DNA from 2 places in the Ruegeria sp. YTSC003 genome. Region 2 is predicted to be linked to the other one. Evidence: riboswitches for the same ligand, from Rfam matches in the RefSeq annotation. Region 2 holds a riboswitch; the other holds the start of a gene.
The links. Region 2 has a riboswitch for thiamine pyrophosphate ahead of thiD (bifunctional hydroxymethylpyrimidine kinase/phosphomethylpyrimidine kinase). Riboswitches for the same ligand answer to the same signal wherever they lie in the genome.

Region 1 (10,044 bases), on a different contig from region 2:
ATGGGCACTGATCCAGGCGCTGATGTTTGACATGATCGGCGGAGCGGCGCTGGATGTTTTCGATGGCGAACCCCGCATCAGCCCGGACCTGTTGCAATGCGACAACCTCGTGATGCTGCCGCATCTGGGCAGCGCCACGCGCGAGGCGCGCGAAGCGATGGGGTTTCGCGTTCTGGATAACCTCAACGACTTTTTCGCCGGACGCGCGCCCCGAGATCGCGTGATCTGAGGCCAACCCCGATCACTCTGAACCAAAAGACGAAGGACCCAAACCATGAGCTTTCATTCCATCGACCAGGCGCCCGCCCGCCTGAACCGCAGCGAACTTGCCGTTCCGGGCAGCCAGCCTGGTATGTTCGAAAAGGCCGCGAAATCAGATGTGGACGTCATTTTTCTTGACCTCGAAGACGCTGTTGCCCCGGACGAAAAGGAACAGGCGCGTAAGAATATCATCGAGGCACTGAATGATATCGATTGGGGTTCCAAAACCATGTCGGTTCGGATCAACGGGCTGGATACCCATTACATGTATCGCGACGTGGTCGATGTGGTCGAACAGGCTGGTGAGCGGCTGGACCTTATCATGGTCCCAAAGGTAGGCACCGCCGCAGACGTCTATGCTGTTGATATGCTTGTCACTCAGATCGAGGATGCCAAAGGATATAAGAAGCGGATCGGTTTTGAACACATTATCGAAACTGCATTGGGCATGCAGAACGTCAGCGAGATCGCGGCCGCCTCAAAACGCAATGAAAGCCTGCATTTTGGGGTTGCCGATTATGCCGCTTCTACCCGCGCGCGGACGACGATCATCGGTGGGGTGAACCCGGATTATTCGGTTCTGACAGACGCGGATGCTGATGGTGGCCGTCTGACTCATTGGGGCGACATGTGGCACTATGCACTAGCCCGCATGGTCGTTGCTGCCCGTGCTAACGGTCTGCGCCCAATCGACGGGCCTTTCGGAGACTTTCAGGATCCTGACGGCTACAAGGCTGCGGCAAAACGTGCGGCCGTTCTGGGCTGCGAAGGCAAATGGGCCATCCATCCCAGCCAGATTGCATTGGCCAACGAGGTCATGTCCCCATCTGACGCTGAGGTGAACAAGGCACAGCGTATCCTTATCGCCATGTCCGAGGCCGAGGCATCCGGGAAAGGTGCTGTGTCGCTGGATGGACGATTGATCGACTATGCCTCGATCCGTCAGGCAGAAGTATTGGTCGAAAAGGCAGGCCAGATAGCGGCGGCATAAACCAAGGTAGACCAGGCATCACTTGGCGCGGGGTCGTTCAGACCCTGCGTTTCGATTTTACGACTACGATCGGAAACGCATGGCCGCGACGACCCCTGCGGACTTGTTCCTTGCTTTCAACCCCACGATCGGTTCAAACTAGGTCCTTGCCAATTGATGTTCGGCTGCCCCAAAGATTGATCGGGTCTTGAAAGGGGCTATCGCGCTGATAAAGAACAACAAGATCTCGTCGAATGTTAGCACTCACAGACAAATCGAAGACCGAACAGCAAATAGCTTTCGAGATTTTTGTTCAGGCGGAATTTGCCTATCTGGAGCTGTCATCCATCATTGCAGTTTTGCAGACGGCAAATGATGTTCTCAACCGCGATCTTTTTCGGTGGCAGATTACGTCGGACACGCCCGGCTTGGTATCCAGCAGTTCAGACCTGATTGTGCGGGCAACGCCTGCCATCTCTGACCAGTATCTGAGCGATTGCCTGTGTGTCGTGGGCGGTCAATTGGGAAATGTCAGTACATGGTTGCGACGCGTCCGGGCAATGCAAAAGCATAAACGACCGGTTGCCTTGTTTTCGGACGCGGCGCGCGAATATATCAAGGCGACAGTGCAACAATCCGGGCCGGTCACGGCACATTGGCGCGACATAGGTTTGCTGCGTGAGATTGGGGATTACCCCATGCTTTCTGAAAGTCTTGTTGCCCGAAATGGAACGGTGCTGACTTGCGCCGGGCACGGTCATACCGTCGAGGCGATCATCGGCATTCTGGCCGAGGTTCTTGAGCCTCAGGACAGGGCTGAACTGGCCTGTCAATTGATGCTGAACGACGTTCGGGGCCACGCGCAAGAGCAACCCAAAGGCGTGAGCGCGAACCCGAATTTCCTAGAAAAGCGGCTGCAAAACGCGATCCGCATCATGGAAGAAAACACGGAACACCCGTTGCCAACGGCCAGTCTTGCCCGCCGCGTGGGCGTATCCACCCGGCAGTTAGAGCGCCAGTTTATGCTGCACTTGAGCACATCGCCCGGAAAATTTTATAGAAAGATCAGATTAAAAAAAGCGTTTACCCTGGTCTCGAACTCGCAAATGCCGATTATTGACATCGCCATTGCCTGCGGTTTTGCATCAACCTCTACGCTTGCCCAGACATTTAAGGCCGAATACGGCAAAACACCAAAGCAATTGCGGCGCACCGAGTGACCTTTATGTGGCCTCCGGAATTTCTGGCAGGTTATGCTGAGGGGCCAAGGGTCTTATCTGCATCGCAAAGGCGGTAGACATTCACTTTCCTTGAACGTCCTTTGACCGTGAATTCGCCGCAGTCGATCAGATGAAAAACCGGGCCGATCAGTCGCGCTGTGGCATCGCTGATCAAAATCCTGGTTTGCTCGTCACTTGGCAGTTCGCCTACCAGGGTTTCGATCCGGGCACAGGTGTTCACCGTGTCGCCGATCACTGTGTAATTCATCCTGTCGACGGCCCCGATATTGCCGACAATCAGCGGTCCGGTGTGCACCGCGATCTTGACGCCGTACTCGACGCCAGCCTCAGCCAGAGATTGCTTGATTGCCAATGCAGCCCGGCAGGCGCGCTCGGCATGATCCGTCTGGTCCTGAGGGGCGCCCCAGAACGCCATCGCCGCGTCGCCGATGTATTTGTCGAGCGTTCCGCCTTCGGCTTCGATACAGCGGTTCAGGATCTCGAAATGCCGGTTCAGCATTGCTGCCGTGGCTTGTGGTGTCATGGCCTCGGATGCGGGTGTGAACCCCACGATGTCGGCGAACATGACGGTCAGTTCGACTTCGCGCGGCAACACAAGGTTAGGGTCTCCGGTCTTTAGCATTTGCCGTACAAGGGTTCGGGGCAAATAAGTTTGAAACCAGCGCAGCCCGTCGAGCATCTTGTTGAAGGCCACAGCCTGAAGGTTCAGTTCAGAGACCCGAGAGGGGGGCAGGTGGTCGATTTGGTTCAGATTCAGCTCGCTGATTTTGATGGCTTCTTCGGTCGACCTGTGAATGGGTGCCGCCAATCGTCTTGCCAACACAAGCGCCGCAATGACCGAAGCGATCAGTAAACCAAGACTGACCAGGGCGGCATCACTCAGCCGGGACCACTGGTTGCTCCAATCGCTTAGTGGAGAATACTGCCCGATCACCCACGGCTCAGATCCGAAGCCTCTGACGATGCTTGTCAAAACCAGGTGTTCTCCGTTCAGCGCCTCGACCACATATCCGACAAATGTTCCATCGTTGCCCTGAAACTCAGGTGGCTGCATCAGCATTTGTGAGATGACCGCGTCATCAAGTGCTGCGACCGAATGCAAGGGGGCGTTTGAGCTTAACGTGTTTGCAGACAGGTTCAGCAATTTGGGATGGGCCAGAACGCGGTTGTCACCGTACAGAACAAAACCGGTTGCCCCGTATTTTCCGCTTAACTCGTCGACCAGGCCCGAGAAATGGTGAACGGTAGAAGAAACGAGCACGGCCCCGAGGAAAATACCGTCTTTATAGGCAGGTACAGTCGCTGAGATATGTGTCCGGCCCTGGTCAAAGAAGGGTTCGTTCCAGAACAAACCATCATAGCCTTTAACATCTTTAAGATACTGAAGTGTGCCTGCAGCCGGAGGCTCGTATGACGTTATTAAACGTGGCCCCTCAACATCCGTGATATGTGTTGAAATGAACAGACTGCCGTCAGGATACACGATGGCAAGATCTGTCAGATACGGGACCGAAGCCACCACGCCTTTGAAGTAGGCTTTCAGAAAATCGGTGTCGTGCAGATCGACTTCACCCGTGCTTGCGTCTTCTTGTAGGGATTGTGCCAGTTCCTCGATCGGTGTCGTCAGGCTGAAGATATCGTCTTCGATGGATTCGACGATCATCGCGGCAGACGTATTCAACAGTTCCGTCGTGTTCTGAAAATTGGCATAAGTCGAAACCAACAGAACTGCGCCAGCCGATATTGCCACCAGTCCGCCAATGGTCAGCGCCAGCAGAGTGGAAATTCGGATTTTCAACCTTGTTTGGCGGTTGCTTTGCGCCTGGGCGCTTTTGTCGATCACGCCAGTGTGCTGCGTATGCTTGTCTTCGTTGACCATCTTTGAACGATATTTAGCTTGGCGACCCGTTACAACGCCTCGTTGACTTCTGAGGCGGGATCACCGCTAGCCAAGATAGGCACGCAGGCTTGGCGGCGGGTTGTCAAAGAGTTCCGCTGTCTGAACGGGGGCATGCACCGTTTCGTCTGCAACAAGTACGGTTTGGTCGGCAATACGGCGTGCATCCTGCGGGTCGTGGCTGACCATCAACAGGGTCGTTTGAGTTTCGGCTACCAGATCGGCCACCAAATCCAGCATTTCGGCCTTTAGGGCTGGCCCAAGGGCCGCAAATGGTTCGTCCAAAAGCAACAGTTCGCGCCGCTGCACAAGTACGCGGGCCAGGGCAACCCGGCTTTGCTGTCCTCCGGACAGTTCCGAGGGTTTGCGCGCGCCCATACCATGCAAAGAAACCCGGCCCAGAGCGGACTGAACCTGTGCATCCTCGTCTTCGGACAACCGACCGTTTGGGCGCAGGCCCAGGGCGATGTTTTGTTCAGCCGTCAGATGCGGAAACAGGTTTCCGTCTTGAAACAGCATCGCCATAGGGCGCTTGCCGGGATGCAAGTTGGAAATCTGCTGACCACCCCAAAAGATCTGACCCTTTTTCAGATCCCGAAATCCAGCGATAGTCTCCAACAATGTGGACTTGCCCGCCCCGGAGGGGCCGACAATGGCAATGCTGTTGCCAACCTCGATCTGGATATCGGCGTTTAGGGTGAAATTCCCGTTTTCAATCACGCAGTCGTCAAGCTTCAGCATGCGAGCGCCCTCCTCGGTCCAATAGCCAGAATGCGCCCATGGACAGCAGCAACAGCAGTAATGCCCCGCCGGCAGCCGCCTGCATCTGATAGGCACCCATCAAGCGGTAGATTTGCAAGGGCAGGGTCGCGATCTGCGGATCGGCGAACAGTGCGATCACGCCCAGATCACCCATTGACAGAGCCGCCCCAAGACCAGCGGCGAAACCGATCTGTGGACGCATGCGCGGTAGCAAGATGCGCGTGAAAAACGTCCATTTTGTCATATCCAATGAAAGCGCGAGACGTCCGTGCCTAGCGGTTATGTCGCGCGCCGCGGGGACCAGAATGCGTAAAGCAAAGGGCAGGGCCATCGCGGCATTCACCAAAGCAGTGACAGGCAGAGCCAATGTCGTCGGATTTGCCAAAGGCCGGATCAGGATGAACAGGCCCGTACCGATGACCAGTGGTGATGCCGCCAAACCCAAAATGCCACTGAGTTCCACAAGCCCGTGCCGGCCGCTCGCGACGGCGGTGGCCATGGGCAAAGCAAGCAAAAGCAGGACAGCGGTACTTGCAGCGGCAACAAGGACCGAGATCAACGCGGCACGAAAAACGATTGCGGGCATGTCAAACAACCCGGCAACTCCCGAAATTACGACCGATGCCAAAGGCAGTAGCAAAAAGACGGCCGCTGCGACGATCCAGAATACATCTATCGTCGGCGCACCCCCGTCCCAGCGGCGCAATGCGCGATCAAGGCCTGTTCCAAAACCGTCCCCGCGCGAAAACTTCAGCGCCACTAAAGCGGTCGCAGCTGTCAGGGCAAGTTGCAGGGCGGATAACAGGGCGGCGCGGCCCAGGTCGAAATCGTAGGTGAAGGCCTGATAGATCGCCAGTTCGATCGTTGTAGCCCGTGGTCCTCCGCCCAAGGTGAGGGCGACGGCGAAGCTGGTCAGGCAAATGGCGAAGATTACTGCAAGAACCCCGGGCAGGGTCCGTTTCAGCATGGGCATCTCGATCAGTCGAAACATGGCCATGCCGTTGCATCCCAGTTGTGCGGCCAGGCGAAACCGTTCTGCCGGAATTTCCTGCCAGGCTTGCAACACAAGGCGTGTGGCCAGAGGCAGATTGAAGAACACATGCGCCAATACGACGCCATGCAAGCCGTAGATGCGTATGGGCGGCAGGCCGAAAATGCCAAGGATGTCCGAGATCCATCCCGACCGGCCAAAGACTTGCAGCAGACCCAGAATGGCAACGATGACCGGCAGGATGAAGGGCGCGCCCAAAAGCGCAATTAAAGCCCGTCGGCCGGGGAACCTCCGACGTGCCAAAGCCCGCGCAACCGGCACGGCCAACACCACGCTGAACAATGCGGACAGTGTGGCTTGGGTCAGCGTGAACCGCAGCGCAGCCCAGTCGGCGGGAGTGAACCCGCCGCTGGTTTCAGCACGCAGTGCAACCGCCGCAAGAGTGCCCAGGATCAGCGCGGCGACCAGAGCTGCCGCACCGATACCGGGCCATAGGCTTACTGGCTGAGCGCGTTCTGCCATTCTGCCAGGGCCTGATCCCGCACGGCGGCGGCTTCATCGGGAGAGAACAGCAGCGACTTTGCCGGCACTGTCAGGGTGTCAAACCCTTTAGGCAAACCTTCTGCCGGGGTTACGGCCGGGTACATCCAGTTGGTTGTCGGAATAATTTGCTGGAACGCATCCGAGACCATGTACTGCAAAAACTGATCCGCCAGTTCGGCCTGATCCGTCGCGGCCAGCTTTGCCGCAACCTCAACTTGCAGATAGTTGCCCTCGTCAAAAGCGGACGCGGCCTTGCTGCCGTCATCCTCGGCGATCAGGTGATAGGCCGGAGATGTGGTGTAACTGAGAACCATGTCCGACTCGCCCTCAAGGAACAGGCCGTATGCCTCGGACCAACCTTTGGTGACGGTCACGATGTTGTCGGAAAGACCTGCCCAGATTTCGGGTGCTTCGTCACCATAAGCCGCTTTGACCCACATCAGCAGACCCAGACCTGGTGTGGACGAGCGAGGGTCCTGGATGATGATCTTGGTGTTGCTGTCCGCCAGTTCCCGGAAGTTTGCAGGCGCTGTCGCATCCGCTTTGTGAACGAAGGCGAAGTAGCCCCAGTCATACGGTGTGAACGTGTCATCGGTCCATTCGATCGGCAGCGCGAAGTCGGCAGAGACGGAATTGGGCGCAAACAGGCCGGTTTCCCGGGCCGCTGCAATCAGGTTGGTATCCAGACCAAGCACGACGTCGGCGTCAGAGTTTTCACCCTCAAGCCGGACACGCGACAAAAGTGCGGCACCATCTTCGACGCCCACGAGGTTCAGCTCGCAGTCGCAGGTTGCCTCAAAGGCTTCTTTGACCTGCGGGCCGGGGCCCCAATCGGATACAAAGCTGTCATAGGTGTAAACGGTTAGCTGAGGCTTGTCGGCAGCGATGGCCGTAGTTGCACTCAGAAGTCCCGCAGCAATTAGCAGATGTTTCATGTCATCCTCCATTGCGGCGAGAGGGCAAGGATGGATGAAACCGAAACCCTTCCCTCCGCCGGTTCTAGCCGGTTCAGGTTCTACGGGTTCGCTTGATAAGCATCTCAGCGCGGCAGGCCGTGCTCCCCGAGGTGAGGCCGTCACTAGGGGGGATTGGCTAGAAAGACAACCAAATTCGGTGCCTCAGCGCGGTGCGTGTCACATGCGGGCAAGTAAACCTGTCCGGAGTCGGACGCCCTTTGAACCTGTAATACGTTTGGTTCAAAGGGCCATAGGTCAGAAGTAACGCAGCCAAATATAGACGTTCGCGATCATCAGGGTGAGGATCATGATCGGGAATGCAATTTTGGCGAAGGCGATGAAGCCGATGGGCTGCTTGGCCTTTTCCGCAAAAGCAGCCACCGTAAGGTTGGCGCTTGCCCCCAACAGTGTACCGTTGCCGCCCAGACAGGCCCCAAGCGCCAGCGACCACCAAAGGGGTTCAATCGCGTCCTTGCCGCCGAACGTGTCTGCGGTGGACTCGATCAGAGGGATCATCGTTGCCACGAAAGGAATGTTGTCGAGGATTGCGGACAAAATGCCGGAGGCCCAAAAGATGAAGAACGCGGTCCACATCATGTCGCCTTGGGTCAGCTCCAGCACTTTCTCACCGAAGAATGCCAGCAGTCCAACATGTTCGACACCGGCAACGATGACGAACAGCCCACCGAAGAAAAAGATTGTGACCCATTCAACTTCGCCAAAGATGTGGTGAACCGACTCCGACTGTTCTTCACCGCTTTGGTGGCCATAGGCCAGCAGCATCAACAGGCCTGCACCGGCCAACGCTGACGTACCCGGCTGAATGCCGTAGCTGTGCCCCAGCGTGAACCCCAGCAAAACCAGAGCCAAAACGGCCAGAGACTTGATCATCAAGACTACATCAGTAACCGCTTCGGATTCGTTGAACCCCATAATCCGATCGCTGGCCGATTTCGGAATGCGGGCCAGTTCCTTGCGGTTCATAAGGTAAATAATGCCGGTCAGGACAACCAGACATATGGCCGAGATAGGCGCCAGGTTCACCACGAAATCGTTGAAGCTAAGCCCTGCGGCCGAGCCAATGATGATGTTGGGTGGGTCACCGATCAGCGTCGCTGTTCCGCCCACGTTCGAGGCCAGGATCTCGGCGACAAAGAACGGGAACACACGCGTTTCCAGGGCTTCAGTGATCAGCAGCGTAATCGGGGCGATCAGCAAAACGGTCGTCACGTTGTCCAGCAGGGCCGAGAACACCGCCGTAATCAGCGTCAGCATGATGAGGATGCCGGTTGGATTGGCTTTCACCGCTTTTGCGGCCTTGATCGCTACGTATTGGAACAATCCGCATTTGCTGGTGATCCCCACGATGACCATCATGCCGATAAGCAGTGCCAGAGTGTTGGCGTCCACACCCGCCACGGCCTGTTCCTGATTGATGATGCCAAACAGGACCATCAGGGACGCGCCCAGCATCGTCAGAATGGCGCGGTTAACCTTTTCGGTGATCAGGACCGCATACACCAAAATCAGAATTCCGGTCGCGATCCAAAGCGGATCAATGCCCAATAGTTGTGGAACAGAGAGAGCGGCCTCTCCGTGTGACGTCGAATGCGTAGCCAAGGTTTTAGTCCGGTTTGTATAGGGTTAGCTGAGTGCGCGATCCAAAAGCGAGTTGGCGCTTACGGTGCCAACGAAACGGTTGGTTTCGGGCTCAACAAGGATCACGTGCCGTTTGAATTTGTAGATCAGGAAGATACCTTCCATCACCGGCGTATCAGGTGCAGCGACAGGGATGTTCGAGGGCCTCGACATGTTGTCGCGAACCTTTTCGGTCTTCAGCCGCTCCATCTGTTGTTCGAAATCATCCCGCGTCAGATTCATGAAGCTGAGCGAGTCGATCGCGACGCGCGACGCATCATCATTTAGACCGATTGTAGCCGCCTTCGGCAGAATCAGTTTCAGCAGCGTCGGGGCGGTAAAGACGCCAACATAAGTCCCGTCTTCGGCCACGACAGGCAGAAACCGTGCCCGGCTGCCCCTGATGATGTTGAAAGCCGTGGCGATGCTTTCATCCGGCAGAATGGTCTTTTGTACCTCAGGCGGCACCATCACGTCATAGCAGGTTAGGCCCATGCTTTTCCTCTGACTTCACGCGGCTATCGGGTGAAACGCCATCCAACAGCCACAGGGCACGCCCTTTTCGGCTTGTTAAAGCGTGTCAGGGCGAATCAAAATTTGTTGATGTGCACTGATTCCATTGCCGGGCGGAATTGACCAGCCCGGTAATGAAATTAAGTTGTTATCCTTCCGTTATTCGCGATGCAGGCCAATAACGGAAGGTTGGTTTCAGCTTGGGTTTGCGTCAGAGGCGTTTTGTGCCTCAGCTTTCGTTTCCGAAATAACCGGGGCTGCCTTCGAGGCGA
Region 2 (10,044 bases):
GGCCGCAAAGTCAATCGCAGGGTCGAGGTCTGGGTTCAGTAACCCTTACAAATAGCCCTCGGACCGAAAGCTCAACTCATTCGATTTGCCAATAATCAGATGGTCATGCAGCGTCAGGCCCAGCGCGACGCAGGCATCCTGAATTCGGTTGGTCATATCGATATCCGATTGCGAAGGTGTCGGATCGCCCGATGGGTGATTGTGTACCAAGATTAGCGCCGAGGCATTCAGCTCCAGCGCGCGTTTGGCTACCTCACGCGGATAGACGGGAACGTGGTCGACAGTGCCTTTGGCCTGTTCTTCATCCGCGATAAGTACGTTCTTGCGGTCAAGGTAGAACACGCGAAACTGCTCAGTCTCGCGATGGGCCATCGTCGTATGGCAATAATCCAGCAGCGCGTCCCAGCCAGATACGACGTGCCGTTGCATGACCCGCGCGCGGGTCATCCGATGTGCACAAGCCTCAAGGATTTTCAGGTCGGTGATCACCGTATCGCCTACGCCTTTGATTTGCCGCAGCCGTTCTTCGGGTGCGGTCAGCACGCGGTTAAAGTCGCCAAACGTATCCATCAGCGCACGGGCCAGGGGTTTGACATCCTGCCGGGGGATTGAGCGGAACAGGGCAAGTTCCAACAATTCGTAATCCGGCATTGCCGCCGACCCACCAGACATGAACCGTTCGCGCAATCGTTTGCGGTGATCTTTGATATACGACGGCAAGCGACCAGACGGCAGCGGTTGCACCGGGGCTTCGTCGGTTTCAAACAGCATCGGGGCTTCGGCAAAGGCGTCCTGAGTCATTGGACCACCGTGCCGCAGAATCGGTTTCTGAATGGTTAACGCATCTCACCCGCAATGCCTGCAGTTGCCCGTCGGACAACCATGTGCAACAGGATCGAAAACACCCCCAACGTCAGCATCGCCGCAAACATCAAATCGGTTTTGGCCCGCCCATTGGCTAGCAGCATTAGGTACCCCAATCCTTGCGACGACCCGACCCATTCGCCGATCACCGCTCCGATCGGGGCATAGACGGCCGCCAGCCGCATGCCCGAAGCCAATGAGGGCAAAGCTGCGGGGATACGAATGTGCCACAACAAGGCGCGCCGGCTGGCCTGCATGGTCCGCGCCAGATCAAGAAATCCGGGCGGCGTGCGCATCAACCCGTCGAAAAAGGAAGAGGTGATCGGGAAATAGATGATCAGCACTGCCATCGCGACCTTGGACCACAGTCCATAGCCCAGCCAAAGCGTCAGCAACGGCGCCAGCGCGAAGACCGGCAACGCCTGCGTGAACACCAGCATCGGCTGCACCAGCACCCGCGCGGCGCGGGAATTCGCCAGTTGGAGCGCGGTAACGACCCCCAATACCGTCCCGCAGGCCAGGCCAATTATGACCTCAACGGCCGTGACCCATGTGTGTTCAGCAATGATCCAGCGGTTTTGCCACCAGGTCTCAGCCACCAAAGCGGGGCCCGGAAGGATGAATTTCGGAAGGCCGGTTGCCGAGACGATTGCCTGCCAGATTGCCAACGCGAACAGAGTGGCGGCAAGGCCCGACAGCAGTTTCATGCCGCCTCCTCCCGCAACAGCCGCAGTAGCGCGCCTTGCGTTTCCAGCGTTTCCAGATCGTCCACCTTGCGCGGGGCCGGTGCATGAGGGGGCTGGCAGGGCGTTATCCCATTCTGCGTCATGACCACGATGGATTGACCCAACCGCGCAGCCTCGCCCGGATCATGGGTGACCAGCAGAACAGTTCGGCCCTGTAACGCTTCGGCCGCAAGGTCCTGCATATCCGCGCGGGTGCGGGCGTCCAGGGCCGAGAACGGCTCGTCCAGTAGAACGATGGGCCGATCTTCCATCAACGTGCGGGCCAAGGCCACGCGTTGACGTTGCCCACCAGAGAGTTCGCCGGGCTTCTTTGCCATATGATCCTGCAGGCGCATCCGTTCGATCAGCAGATCACAGCGGCGCAAATCTGGCTTTTCTCCACGCAACCACGCACCCAGCAGGACGTTCTGCGCCACATTCGCCCAAGGCAACAACAGATCGTCCTGCGCCATGTAGGCTACCCGCTCCCGCACAGATTGCCCGTCACTGGCGGTAATCTGACCGGTGAACTCTGCGCCAGTGTCCAAGCCAGCAATCAGGCGCAGAATGGTGGTTTTGCCGACCCCCGATCCACCCAGCAGACACGTCCACCGCCCTGCTGCAAGCGTCAGGGTCAACGGCGCGAACAATAACGAGTCGCCAATCGCAGCCGAACCACGGACGGTCAGATCGGGGGCTGGGGTCATGGGGTCAGGCCCATTTGCCAGAAATTGACCTCTAACTCGGTCGCGGTACGGAAGGTGTGGCACAGACGAGTCCAACGCGGGGATGCTTCGAAATTCTCTCCAATACGCCTCGTTAGAGCCATATCCAACAATTCCCCAACCGCCACGCAGGCATCTTGGTAGTCATCGCTGGCATAGGTGGCGATCCAATCGCGATAGGTGTCAGACGTCGCCTCGGTCGCCAGTCTTGTGCCAATCTCACCATAGCCCATCACACAAGGTACCAAAGCCGCCAGCAGATCAAGTAGATCGCCGCTGTACCCAGCCTCTAGCACGAAACGCGTATATGCCAAGTTCCCGGCACGTTCCGGCGTGGCAAACAGCTGGTCCTGCGGGATGCCTTCGGCCTCGCAGATCCCGATATGCAGCTTCATCTCTTCGCTGATCAGCCCATTCACGGTGCGCGAGGCTGCCAACATTTCCGCATGTGTTTCCGATTTCACGACTGCCAGCGCCCAGGCGCGCGAGAAATGAATCAGGAACACATAATCTTGCCGCAAGTAATGCAGAAACGCCGCACGCGGCAGAGTTCCGTCCTTCATCCCTTCGACAAAAGCGTGGCAGGTGTAATCCTGCCACGGCCCCTGCGCCGCCTCACGCATCAGCGCAAATGCTTTGCCATAGTCGCTCATTGCACGGTCACATCTACTGAGATGTCGCTGACCGGATTGATGCTATCGATCATACCGCTGTCTTTGAGGAAGGCCTCGAAACGGGCATAGCGACCTGCATCAAAACCCGCCGGGCGCAGCGCGAAACGGGGCAGTGTATCCACCCAAGCGCGCGCGTTCAGTTCATCCTGCAGTTCGGGTGAGGTGGCGGCGAAGATTTCCCAGCTTTTTTCCGGGTTGTTGACGATGAACTGGGTCGCTTTTTCGGTCGCAGACAGGAAGCGGGCGACCTTGTCTGCATCCATCGTGTCGGGGTTGGCGACATAGATCAACTCATCATAAGACGGCACGCCTTCTTCCTCGATGTAGAAACAGCGGCCCGCGACGCCTTCGATATCCATCTGGTTCAGTTCAAAGTTCCGGAAGGCCCCGATCACCGCATCCACCTGCCCCGTCATCAGCGAGGGCGACAGCGAGAAGTTGACGTTGACCATCTCAATATCGTCCAGCGCGACATCATGGGCGTTCAGCATGGCGCCCAGCACCGCCTCTTCCACACCCGCGACCGAGAAGCCGATTTTTTTGCCCTTGAGGTCGGCGAGCGTTTTGATCGGACCGTCCTGTAGCACCAGCAGGCAGTTCAAGGGCGTCGCGACCAAGGTGCCGACGCGCTTCAGCGGCAGGCCTTCATGGATTTGCAGGTGAAGTTGCGGCTGGTAGGACACCGCCAGATCAGCTTGCCCGGCGGCAACCAGACGCGGAGGGGCCGATGGGTCGGCGGGTGGCACAATCTCAATCTCCAGCCCCTCGTCAGCAAAGTATCCATTCTCTTGCGCCACGATGATAGGCCCGTGGTCGGGGTTAACGAACCAGTCCAGCAGAACGGTCATCTTGTCTTCGGCCCAGGCCGGCGCGGCGGCCAGCAGGGCAATTGCTGTCATCAGCTTTTTCATATCTCGCGTATCCTTTTCGTTCACGAGGTTGAGGCCGCGACGAGAACGATCTCGCCCGGCCAATCCGGTTGCAATTTTTCGGCAGCACACCACGCACGCAGGCCGGTGGAACAGCAAAATGCCAGTCTTTTGCTTTTGTTAGGCTCTATTTTTACCAATTCAGAAGACCCGCGGAGCGCGTTGGGATGAATGAGTTCAGGGGCCTCATCCGGGCTGCGCAACTCGATGATCAGATCATCCGTGGTCAGTTGGCAGGCCGACACAAACGGGAAGTGATGGCTGGGCTCAGGCGCGCCGTCAAAGCGGAACGTGCTGCTTCGCATCGTGCGGGCATCGAACTGAATCATCTGCCCGAGTGGCGAAGGGTCCAGCCCGAGAATAACGCTCAGTGCCATTTGCGCTTGCATCGCGCCAATCATTCCGACGACCGGACCCAACACACCAGCCGTGGCACAGCTTGCACCGCTGCCCGGCGCGTCGGGAAAAACCGCCCGCAAAGATGGGGCACCACCGCAGAAACCGCCGACATAGCCGGACAACCCTAGGACCGAGGCGCTTATCAGCGGTTTGCCAAGCGCGCGACACGTATCCGACAGCGTATAGCTTGCCGCATAACTGTCTGCGCAATCGAGGATGACATCGACTTGTGAGGCAAATCGTTGCGAATTTAGATTGGTTAGAGCCTGATTTTTCGTGGAGATCGTAATTTCAGAGTTTAAGGCCTGACACCGCTCAGCCGCGACTTCGGTTTTGGGACGGCCACAGTCCCCCTCGCCAAACAAGGTCTGGCGAGGGAGGTTCGACAGGGCGACTTCATCGGGGTCTACGATGGTCAAATATCCAACCCCAGCACCAGCCAGCAAAGGCAAAACCGGCGCTGCCAACCCCCCGGCCCCCACCACAAGAACCCGCGCGCCGGATAGGCGGGCCTGTCCACGGGCGCCGACCTCCGGCAGGATCATCTGACGGGCGTAGCGGCTCATTTAGTGACCTCGATCCACGCACGTACGCGGGCTTCTGGGTCTGCATTCAAGGTGATGTCTGTCACGACTGAGACAATGTCCGCCCCGGCCTGCAACACCCCCGGCGCGCGCTCCACACTCATCCCGCCTATACCGACCAAAGGGACTTCCCCCACGCGCGCTTTCCATTCAGTGACACGCGGCAGGCCTTGTTGTTCCCATTTCATCTTTTTCAGGATCGTTGGGTAGACGGGACCAAGCGCGACATAATCGGGGGTCATGGCCAGAACACGCTCAAGCTCGTCATCGTCATGGGTCGAGACACCCAGTTTCAGCCCTGCGCGTCGGATCGCCTTCAGATCTGCGTCATCCAGATCCTCTTGTCCCAAATGAATCCAGTCGCAGCCTGCGTCGATGGCAACCTGCCAATGGTCATTCACCACCAGAACAGCCCCATGCGCACGGCACAGATCCCGCGAAACCGCGATCTGTTCACGCACGACCGCATCCGGTTGGTCCTTGATCCGCAACTGCACCAGTTTCACGCCCAGAGGCAGCATCCGGCGCAGCCAGTCGGAATGGTCGAAGATTGGGTAAAACCGGTCGAGTTTCATGACAAAAACGCCTTTCCGATAACGGGGGTCGAGGGTTCGGCCATATCGCGCGCTTCGATCGGGTCGGCCTGATAGGCCAATTGCCCGGCCTCGATGCCCAGCTTCATCGCCTTGGCCATTGCTGCGGGATCACCGGCCCGTGCCACCGCAGTGTTCAGCAGAACAGCATCATACCCAAGCTCCATCGCATGAGCGGCGTGGCTGGGCAGGCCGATACCTGCGTCAATCACCAGTGGTACTTCGGGAAACTCAGCCCGCATTGCGCGCAAGGCGTATTCGTTGTTCAAACCACGGCCCGAGCCTATCGGAGCGCCCCAAGGCATCAGAACCTCACACCCTACCGCCAAAAGGCGCTCACCCACGATCAGGTCGTCCGTGGTATAGGGAAACACCTCGAACCCGTCTTCGGTCAGAATGCGCGCGGCCTCGACCAGTTGGAACACGTCGGGCTGGAGGCTGTCGGTATGCCCGATTAGTTCCAGCTTGATCCATTTGGTGTCAAACACCTCACGTGCCATATGGGCGGTGGTCACAGCCTCTTTCACCGTATGGCAACCCGCTGTGTTGGGCAGGATAAGAACGCTCAGATCGCGGATCATCTGCCAAAAGGTTTGTCCTGCGCCTGCTTCGCGTCGCAAAGATACGGTGGCCACCCCGGCCCCGCTGTCCCGAAATGCCTGTTCCAAGATTGCAGGGCTTGGATATTGCGCGGTGCCCAGCATCAGCGGGTTCGGCAGTGATGTGCCGTAGACGGTCTTCATCGCTCACCCCCCCTGCATCGGGGCGACGACTTCGATCCGATCGCCATCCTTGATTTTACGGGCCTTGCGCAGGCTCGAAGGCACAAAACCCTCGTTCACAGCCGTCGCCACCCGGCCCGAAAACCCGCATTCCTGCAAAAGGCCGGAAAGAGTTTCGGCCTGCACGTCGCGCATCTCGCCGTTAAGTACGATCTTCATCGACCATCTCCGAATGTTTGTTGTCCAACGCTAGGTCAGCCACGCCCTTGGCCAGTGCAGGGGCCAGCAAGTAGCCGTGGCGGTAGAGGCCGTTGGCATAGATTGTCGGTCCCAGCCGCCGAATACGCGGCAGGTTGTCGGGGAAAGCGGGGCGCAGATCGACGCCGGTTTCCAACACTTCAGCCTCACCAAAGGCGGGGTTCAGGGCGTAGGCTGCGCTCAGCAACTCAAGCATCGAGCGTGCGGTAATTCGGCTGCTATCCTCGGATTCGATCATTGTCGCGCCCAGCATGTAGACGCCGTCGCCGCGTGGAACGATATACAGCGGCACGCGTGGATGAAGCAGGCGTATAGGCCGGGTCAGTGTCACGTCTGGGCACCGTATCACCAGCATCTCACCCTTCACGCCGCGCAAGTCCTGCAGGTATTCGCGCGCGTGCAGACCTCTGCAATCAATGGCGTTGTCCAATCCCGTCGGAGCGCACGCATGATGGAATTCAACACCGTGATCCTGAAGCTGGTGCGACAGATCCAGCAAGGCCTGACGCGGATCCAAATGGGCTTCCGCAGCAAAGTAGAGACCTTTTTTGAAACCATACAGATCAGGCTCTAATAAGGTTATTTCTCTGTCATCAACTTCAGAAAACCCCTCAGTTCTGCGGGCGAAACGACGCAGATCCGGCAGATCCCGTGGGTTAGCAACAACCAGTGTGCCGCGCCTGTGGACCTGAGTGCGTTTGGCCCACCAGTCGATTGCCAATTGCCCCAGACGCAGGACAGGTTCCTCGGCGTTTTCATACTCGCACCAAGGTGCCAACATTCCGCCCGCCCACCAGGAGCAGCCATGCGGCCCAGGTGCACCACCGGGATCAAACACCTGAACCTTGGCCCCGCGCGCGACAAGTTCGGAAGCAACGGCCAACCCGGCCACACCTGCCCCTATGATCGACCAGACGGTCACGCGGGCCAAACCTGATGGAAGTGATGAACAGGCCCGTGACCTTGTCCGATTTTTAGAGCATCAGCCTGAGCGATGGCGCCTTGCAGATAGTCATGTGCTTGCGCCACGGCCTGGGGCAGCGAAAGGCCCTTAGCCAACCCGGCCGCTATGGATGAGGACAGCGTGCACCCGGTTCCGTGGGTGTTGCGGGTCTGTTGGCGCGGCGCTTGAAACTGAGCAATCACGCCCGAATGTGAGATCAATATGTCATGGCAGATGTCACCCTTGCCGTGACCGCCCTTCATCAGAACCGCACCAGCGCCAAGTGCACACAGATCTTGCCCTTGTGCGATCATCTGTTCGAGGCTGTCCTCAGACTCAGAGCCCAGCAGGCAGGCTGCTTCGGGCAGGTTTGGCGTTAACACCGTCGCGCGCGGCAACAATACGTCGCGCAGGGTTTGCACCGCCTCTTCTGCCAGCAAGGCATCGCCGGATTTCGCGATCATGACCGGATCCAAAACTACCGGCCCATCAAATTCGGCGATACTATCTGCGACACGTTGGATGATCTGAGGGGTCGCCAGCATTCCGATCTTGATCGCACCAACATCCAGGTCGGTCAGAACAGCCTCGATCTGGGCTACAATTACGTCCAGAGGGATGCCATGCACCGCCGTAACTGCGCGAGTATTCTGCGCCGTCACTGCGGTAATCACGCTGGCCCCGTAAACGCCAAGCGCGGACATCGCCTTGAGGTCAGCCTGAATTCCAGCCCCTCCGCCGCTGTCAGATCCTGCGATTGTTAAGGCAATGGGTGCCATGTCGTTGCTCCGGTTCAAAATGGGCAACGGGCATGGAAAACGTCTAAACACTAAAAGACCGTTCCCTACGCCGGTATTGCCCGGATCAGGTTCGATGGGTTAGCGCATTCACGCCTCTCAGCCCCCAAACAGGGCACCCCAACGGTTGGGGCGACACTCTCAGGGGATGGCGGGGGAATCAAGGGCCAATTTTGGTGCAGATTACGGTCAATCTGGACTTATGAAATGCAAAAGCCGGCCTCAACGGACCGGCTTCTGTTTGATGTTCAGGTGTGCAGGTTCAGCCCTTCATACCGTCCCAAAATGACTTGACGGACGAGAAAAAGCTTTTTGATTCCGGATGGTTATCTTCGCCCAGATCGTCGAACTCACGCAGCAGCTCTTTTTGACGGCTGGTCAGATTGACCGGGGTTTCGACGGCCAGTTCGATGAACATATCGCCAACGCCACCGCCGCGAAGGGCGGGCATGCCTTTGCTGCGCAAGCGCATCTGACGTCCTGACTGGCTGCCAGCCGGAATTTGCACGCGACCCCGGCCACCGTCGATAGTGGGCACTTCGATCGAACCGCCCAGCGCTGCCTTGGCCATGCTGACCGGAACACGGCAATACAGGTTTACGCTGTCGCGCTCGAACAGCTTGTGGTCCGAAACTTCGACAAAAATATACAGGTCGCCCGGGGGGCCACCGCGCATCCCGGCCTCACCTTCGCCCGCAAGACGGATGCGTGTGCCGGTTTCGACACCGGCCGGAATGTTGACCGACAGCGCGCGTTCTTTTTCGACGCGCCCGGCGCCGCCGCATGATTTACAGGGGTTCTTGATAATTTGACCCAGACCCGAACAAGTCGGGCACGACCGTTCAACTGTGAAAAAGCCCTGTTGCGCCCGCACTTTCCCCATGCCCGAACAGGTCGGGCAGGTTGTGGGCTCAACCCCGCCTTCCGCACCCGAGCCGTCACAGGCCGAGCAGGCCACGGCAGCAGGCACGTTGATCGTCTTTTGCAGGCCAGAGAATGCTTCTTCCAGGCTTACACGCAGGTTGTAACGCAGGTCTGACCCGCGCGCGGCCCGTCGACCACCCCCGGTAGCACCGCGCTGACCACCCATAAAATCGCCGAACAGGTCATCGAACACGTCCGAGAAGGCACTGGAGAAATCGCCCTGTCCGCCAAATCCGCCGCCGGGACGGCCACCGCCGCCCATACCGTTTTCAAACGCGGCATGACCAAAACGGTCATACGCGGCCTTTTTTTCGGCATCGCGCAAGACGTCGTAAGCTTCGTTCGCTTCTTTGAACTGAGCCTCGGAATCCGGGTTGTCCTTGTTGCGGTCGGGATGCAATTCCTTGGCTTTCGTGCGAAAGCCCTTCTTGATCTCGTCCGCTGATGCGCCCTTGGACACGCCGAGCACATCATAGTAGTCGCGTTTTGACATCAGTATTTCCTTCTGCCGCAACGTAATCGGGCCGGCCCGGTGACCGGACCGGCCCGAATTGGCCCGGTTTCCCGTTACTTACGCTTTTCGTCGTCAAGATCTTCGAATTCGGCATCGACGATATCGTCTTCACCAGCCGGAGCGGCATCCGCCGCCGCAGGCTCATCCTCGGTCTCTTCAGACTGCGCCTTGTAGATGGCTTCGCCCAGCTTCATGGCGGCTTCGGTCACGTTCTGAATGCCTGACTTGATCTTGTCGGCATTCTCGGTTTCCAGCTCGTCCTTCAGCGCGACAATCGCCAGCTCGATAGCTTCGATGGTGGTCGGGTCGACCTTGTCGGCATGCTCTTCCATCGACTTCTCGGTCGAGTGGATGAGGCTTTCCGCCTGGTTCTTCGCCTCGATCAGCTCGCGG

Region 1: another riboswitch for thiamine pyrophosphate. It lies ahead of thiB (thiamine ABC transporter substrate binding subunit); the one in region 2 lies ahead of thiD (bifunctional hydroxymethylpyrimidine kinase/phosphomethylpyrimidine kinase).

What each region holds. Positions count from the first base shown of each region.
Region 1 covers NZ_JBXWMK010000004.1:59,061-69,104, forward strand. Annotated here, with positions in the region: gene AC2FFH_RS09550 (2-hydroxyacid dehydrogenase) at 1-229, shown strand, start outside; gene AC2FFH_RS09555 (HpcH/HpaI aldolase/citrate lyase family protein) at 275-1,252, shown strand; gene AC2FFH_RS09560 (GlxA family transcriptional regulator) at 1,486-2,451, shown strand; gene AC2FFH_RS09565 (adenylate/guanylate cyclase domain-containing protein) at 2,483-4,351, opposite strand; gene AC2FFH_RS09570 (thiamine ABC transporter ATP-binding protein) at 4,418-5,110, opposite strand; gene AC2FFH_RS09575 (thiamine/thiamine pyrophosphate ABC transporter permease ThiP) at 5,097-6,644, opposite strand; gene thiB (thiamine ABC transporter substrate binding subunit) at 6,620-7,600, opposite strand; TPP riboswitch at 7,634-7,739, opposite strand; gene AC2FFH_RS09585 (ArsB/NhaD family transporter) at 7,877-9,241, opposite strand; gene AC2FFH_RS09590 (CBS domain-containing protein) at 9,266-9,754, opposite strand.
Region 2 covers NZ_JBXWMK010000009.1:86,447-96,490, reverse strand. Annotated here, with positions in the region: gene AC2FFH_RS16730 (phosphate ABC transporter substrate-binding/OmpA family protein) at 1-42, shown strand, start outside; gene radC (RadC family protein) at 46-801, opposite strand; gene AC2FFH_RS16720 (ABC transporter permease) at 837-1,571, opposite strand; gene AC2FFH_RS16715 (ABC transporter ATP-binding protein) at 1,568-2,296, opposite strand; gene tenA (thiaminase II) at 2,293-2,967, opposite strand; gene AC2FFH_RS16705 (ABC transporter substrate-binding protein) at 2,964-3,899, opposite strand; gene AC2FFH_RS16700 (HesA/MoeB/ThiF family protein) at 3,920-4,882, opposite strand; gene AC2FFH_RS16695 (thiamine phosphate synthase) at 4,879-5,475, opposite strand; gene AC2FFH_RS16690 (thiazole synthase) at 5,472-6,236, opposite strand; gene thiS (sulfur carrier protein ThiS) at 6,240-6,434, opposite strand; gene AC2FFH_RS16680 (FAD-dependent oxidoreductase) at 6,418-7,395, opposite strand; gene thiD (bifunctional hydroxymethylpyrimidine kinase/phosphomethylpyrimidine kinase) at 7,392-8,195, opposite strand; TPP riboswitch at 8,241-8,346, opposite strand; gene dnaJ (molecular chaperone DnaJ) at 8,476-9,630, opposite strand; gene dnaK (molecular chaperone DnaK) at 9,705-10,044, opposite strand, start outside.